2 linked regions of the Methylicorpusculum oleiharenae genome follow. Each later gene encodes a partner of the first gene's protein in a complex. Links are inferred from orthologs where the notes say so. Each region holds a gene or a part of one and is shown on either strand. Other genes may lie near its edges.

Evidence for each region. Proteins that work in one complex are often made in the same cells at the same time.
Region 2: the proteins of accD (region 1) and accB are in contact, whole or in part, in a solved structure (PDB 8UXZ), measured with the Escherichia coli proteins. The link is inferred for Methylicorpusculum oleiharenae from one-to-one orthologs.

What each region holds. Positions count from the first base shown.
Region 1 is NZ_WUTY02000001.1:3,888,025-3,891,031, forward strand. What follows is about bases 1-2,969. They hold accD (acetyl-CoA carboxylase, carboxyltransferase subunit beta), read right to left. Parts: upstream 1,966-2,969; coding sequence 1,036-1,965; downstream 1-1,035. Other genes in these bases: folC (bifunctional tetrahydrofolate synthase/dihydrofolate synthase), read right to left, coding at 1-1,003; trpA (tryptophan synthase subunit alpha), read right to left, coding at 2,001-2,804; trpB (tryptophan synthase subunit beta), read right to left, coding at 2,801-2,969. Also shown: more of trpB, read right to left, coding at 2,970-3,007.
Region 2 is NZ_WUTY02000001.1:2,127,059-2,129,807, reverse strand. The notes cover bases 39-2,749. They hold accB (acetyl-CoA carboxylase biotin carboxyl carrier protein), read left to right. Parts: upstream 39-1,021; coding sequence 1,022-1,477; downstream 1,478-2,749. Other genes in these bases: accC (acetyl-CoA carboxylase biotin carboxylase subunit), read left to right, coding at 1,498-2,749; aroQ (type II 3-dehydroquinate dehydratase), read left to right, coding at 570-1,016; GO003_RS09775 (TlpA family protein disulfide reductase), read left to right, coding at 39-379. Outside these bases: more of GO003_RS09775, read left to right, coding at 1-38. UniProt on the Escherichia coli protein: This protein is a component of the acetyl coenzyme A carboxylase complex; first, biotin carboxylase catalyzes the carboxylation of the carrier protein and then the transcarboxylase transfers the carboxyl group to form malonyl-CoA.

The DNA of each region.
Region 1 (3,007 bases):
TGTCTTTCATCACGGAAAAAACGGCACGCACACGCATCTGACTAAAGTTTTCCTTAAGATAATCAGCCAGAGTTTCGACTGCTTGGGGATTATGCGCCACATCAAGCAAGACCGGTATTTTACCCTCGATGTATTGAAATCTTCCGGGTAATTGAACCTGGGATATACCTTTGTTTAAAGCATCACGATCAACCGGAAGAGAAGTCTGCATTGCCGTGATTGCAGCAATTACTGTGGCAGCATTTCTGTATTGATGCTCCCCTTTTAAATTAGGTAAAGGCAAATTGCTTATCTGAACTTGCTCGCCAAACCAATTCCATCCATGCGGGTGCTTCTCGAAGTAAAAATCCTGATTTATGAAGCTGACTTTTGCACCACTTTCATCTGCGCAGATTTTAAGCGATAAGGGAGGAACAGGATCACCGACAACGGCAGTCACATTCCTTCTAAAAATGCCGGCTTTTTCTCTGCCAATAGATTCGCGTGTATCACCTAGCCACTCAGTATGGTCAATGCCGATGCTCGTAATAATGGCCAAGTCAGTATCAATAATATTGACGGCATCCAGCCTGCCTCCTAATCCGACTTCCAGCAATTGCACATCCAGATCGAATTGAGCAAAGATATCCAATGCTGCCAAGGTACTAAACTCAAAGTAACTTAAAGATACATCGGATCGAACGGTGTCAATTCTCTCAAAAGCACTGCAAATAAGGTCATCCGATACAGGAATTCCGTTTATTTTGATTCTTTCGTTGTATTTGAGAATATGAGGCGAGGTGTAAGTGCCGACTTTGTAACCTTGAGCGATATAAATCGACTCCAAAAACGCGACAACTGAACCTTTGCCATTAGTACCGGCGATCGTTAACGTTACCGGTTTATTGTACTTCGGCTGCAAAGCACTGAAAACCTGTCCTACACGTTGCAAACCCAAATCAATAACGCGCGGGTGTAGGCTCTCCTGCCATTGCAGCCAGTCCTTCAAAGAATTAAATGACATGTTTATGAACTGATCAGGCGGGTACTAGATGACTATACCGTCTGTTCTTCAACAGCAACCTCATTATCTGAGCTTGGGATCTGGTTGTAACTGGTTGATTCAAGTTTTGACGCCATTAAAATAGACAAGATATCAGCAAGCTTATCCCTCATTTCACGGCGATCAATAATCATGTCAATAGCCCCGTGATCCTGAAGAAACTCACTTCTCTGAAACCCGTCAGGTAATTTTTCGCGCACAGTTTGTTCAATTACGCGGGGTCCGGCAAATCCGATCAGCGCATTGGGTTCAGCAACATTGATATCGCCCAACATGGCCAAACTTGCCGACACCCCCCCCATAGTGGGGTCAGTCATAAAGGAAATAAAGGGAATTCCCGCTTCAGAAAGACGCGTTAATGCGGCGCTGGTTTTTACCATCTGAAAAAGCGAAAACAGCGACTCCTGCATCCTCGCACCACCACTGGCAGTAAAAACGATAAAAGGGATTTTAAGTTCCAGGCTTTTATTAACACCTCTTACAAAGCGCTCACCGACGACAGAGCCCATTGAACCGCCCATAAAACCAAAGTCAAAAGCGGCAACAACGATGTCCTTTCCTTTTAATTTTCCTTTAACAACGACCAGCGCGTCGTTTTCCTTGGTTTGTTTTTGTGCTTGAGTAATTCGGTCTTTATATTTTTTACTGTCTTTAAATTTAAGCGGATCAGTAGGTTTTATGCCGGCCCCTATTTCTTCCTGATCATTCTTATCGAGAAATAGTTCAAGCCGGGTTCTTGCAGAAATGCGCATATGGTGTTCGCATTTTGGGCAAACACTGGCGTTTCTTTCCAGCTCCGTATTGTAAAGAATGGCACTGCAGCTGGGGCACTTGGTCCAAAGACCTTCTGGTACGGTGCCCTTTTTTTTGCTCGAACCTTCTGTTCTTATCGTTGAAGGTACTAATTTTTCAAACCAACTCATTTTGTCGAACTCCGGGTATAGATATAGCTTAAAGCTCAGCTGTCCATCGCTTGGCGCATTGACTTTAGTAATTCAACGATTTCGGCTTTTGCCTGGACAGGATCATCCAAATGAGCTTCAATCTTGCTGATCAGCGCACTACCGACCACCACGGCATCACCAATTTCTGAGACTGTTTTAGCCGTTTGCGCATCTTTGACGCCAAAGCCTATGCCAACAGGCAGTCCGGTATTTTCCCGGATAACATCCAGTTTTTCCTTAACATTCACTGTATCAAGATGGCCTGCACCGGTGACTCCTTTTAAAGAAACATAATAAAGATAACCGCTTCCAGCTTCACTCATAAGCCTGATGCGTTCTTCTGAGCTGTTGGGAGCCAATAGAAAAATCGGATCAATATCCCGGCTTTTAAGCAGGCTGACACAATCGACAGCCTCTTCCGGCGGTAAATCGACAGTTAAAACACCATCCACACCGACTCGTTGTGCAGCATTCGCAAAATCTTCATAACCCATTGCTTCAATGGGATTCAAATACCCCATCAATACCACAGGCGTTTGCTCATCCTTTTTTCTGAATTCGGCAACCAACATTAATACCTTTCGCAGGCTCATGTGATGAGACAATGCCCGTTCACTCGCTTTTTGTATGACCGGACCATCCGCCATGGGATCTGAAAAAGGTACGCCTAATTCAATAATATCGGCGCCGGCTTCAACCATGTCATGCATCATAGGCACAGTAAAACCAGGTTCCGGATCTCCGGCAGTTATAAACGGTATCAAGGCTTTACGACCACTTTTAGCCAGCTCTTCAAATTTAGCAGTTAAACGACTCACAATTCTATCCCCTCGCGTTGAGCCAACGTGAGTATGTCTTTATCACCCCGTCCTGACACGTTGATAATGATGGTTTGATCTTTATCCATGGTCGGAGCAAGTTTTGCTGCATAAGCAATTGCATGGCTTGTTTCCAACGCAGGAATAATACCTTCCAATTCAGTTAATGTATGGAAACCAACCAAAGCCTCTTCGTCGGTAAT
Region 2 (2,749 bases), 1.8 Mb from region 1 along the record:
GGGCAGGACACACAGCTTGACCGAATGGCACGGCAAGATAATCGTGGTGAACTTTTGGGCAACCTGGTGTCCGCCTTGCCGAAAGGAAATCCCGGAGTTTGTCGAGTTACAAAAAGAATACGGTGAACAAGGACTGCAATTTGTCGGCATTGCACTTGAAGAAAAAGAAACCGTTGCGGCGTATCTCAATACCCTGGAAACCAATTATCCTATGCTTATCGGCGGCGATCAGGCCATGGCACTGGCCCAGCAAATGGGCAATATTGCCGGCATTCTCCCCTTCAGCCTGGTCTTTAACCGGGATGGCCAGCTCATTCACAGGCAGGCCGGTCCTTTTTCAAAAGAAGATCTCATCAAACTGATCAAGCCTCTGCTTTAAATCCGTCTTTAATTTCAATAGCGCCTGAGCCGGAAACACATGATGCGTTGCAAGGGAAAGTCATTTTCACAGCCGCTGACATAGCCGCGATTTAACGAATTTTCTTTGACGAAAGACATAGTTATAGACAAATTCACGTAAATTAGGGAAAATTGGCTGATAATTATAATAATTTTCAAACCTTACCTTAATGTCTAAAATTTTCGTCCTCAATGGACCTAATCTAAATTTACTGGGCGTCCGAGAACCATCACTTTATGGCCATCAGACCCTGAAAGACATTCAAAATACCTTAGAGTTGCAAGCGGCGGAAATGGGGCATTCCCTGTACTTCTATCAGCATAATGCTGAACACCAGATGGTGGAGCTTATCCATCAGGCCTTTGCCGATAAGATTGACTTTATCATCATTAATCCTGCCGCTTTTACTCATACCAGCGTTGCTTTACGCGATGCTTTACTTGCTACAAAAATTCCGTTTATAGAAGTTCATCTATCTAACGTGCATGCCCGTGAACCGTTTAGAATACACTCCTATTTTTCAGATATAGCCGAAGGCGTTATCTGCGGACTAGGAGCAATCGGGTACGAACTGGCTCTGAAAGCCGCTCATGAGATACTAGCCAAGAGACATTAAAGACAATGGATATAAGAAAAATAAAAAAGCTGATCGAGATTATCGAAGAATCAGACATTGCAGAAATAGAAATAAGCGAAGGTGAAGAGTCCGTAAGAATCAGCCGTTATTCCAGCGCGCCGGTTGCCTATGCACCTGCCCCGCAAGCACCCACAGCAATCAATCTGGCCCCTGCCGCAACGTCTGCGCCCGCTCCTGCTGCGGCACCCGTTGAAAACAAAATAAGCGGTCACATTGTAAAATCGCCTATGGTCGGTTCTTTTTACCGCTCCGCGTCACCCGGCTCCAAGGCTTTCGTCGAAGTAGGCCATACCGTTAAAGCGGGCGATACTTTATGTATTATTGAAGCAATGAAAATTCTTAATCAAATTGAGGCCGACAAGAGTGGGACTATCACTCAAATTTTGGTCGAGAATGGACAACCTGTCGAATATGACCAACCTTTATTCGTTATTGAATAACAACACTTAGGTGCCTGATCATGTTCGATAAAATTGTCATTGCCAATAGAGGCGAAATTGCTCTGCGTATTTTGCGCGCCTGTCGCGAAATGGGCATTAAAGTGGTCGCGGTCCACTCTTCTGCAGATCGTGATTTGAAACATGTCCGTCTCGCCGATGAATCAGTCTGCATCGGCCCGGCATCATCCAGCGAAAGCTATCTCAACATTCCGGCTATCATCAGTGCGGCTGAAGTCACTGATGCGGAAGCTATCCATCCCGGCTATGGGTTTTTATCCGAAAATGCCGATTTTTCGGAAAAAGTCAGGCAGAGTGGCTTTGTTTTCATTGGTCCAAACCCTGAAACCATCCGCTTGATGGGTGATAAAATTTCAGCCAAGAAAGCTATGAAAGCTGCAGGCATCCCCTGTGTTCCCGGCAACGGCGACCCGCTGGGCGATAACAACAAGAAAAACCTCAAGATGGCTCAGGAGATCGGTTACCCGGTCATAATCAAGGCTGCAGGCGGCGGTGGTGGCCGAGGCATGCGAACAGTACATACCGAAGCGGCATTAATTAATGCCATCACGATGACCAAAGCCGAGGCCGAGGTCGCTTTCGGTAATGGCACGGTTTACATGGAAAAATTTCTGGAAGATCCCCGACACATTGAGTTTCAGGTAATGGCTGATTCTCACGGCAATGCGATTCATCTGGGTGAACGGGATTGCTCCATGCAGCGCAGACATCAAAAAGTTGTAGAAGAAGCGCCTGCCCCGGGGATTACCGAAGAGCAACGCAACCGGATGGGTGAGTTATGCGCTAAAGCCTGCCGCGACATTGGCTATCTGGGTGCTGGTACTTTCGAATTTTTATACGAAAAAGGCGAATTCTTTTTCATTGAAATGAACACGCGAGTCCAGGTTGAGCATCCGGTCACCGAGATGATTACCGGGTTTGATATTGTTAAAGAACAATTGCGAATCGCCTATGGTTTACCGCTTTCGGTTACCCAGGACCAGGTTATATTTCGCGGCCACGCCATTGAATGCAGATTGAACGCTGAAGATCCCAAAACATTCATGCCCTGCCCCGGAACCATCAATCAGTTCCATATGCCGGGCGGGCCCGGTATCCGTTGCGAAACGCATATTTACAACGGCTATAAAGTGCCGCCTTACTACGACTCAATGATCGGCAAACTGATTGCTTATGGTGATGACAGAAACAGCGCCATCGCCAGAATGAATACGGCTTTAAGTGAAATCATCATCGACGGCATCAAAACCAATA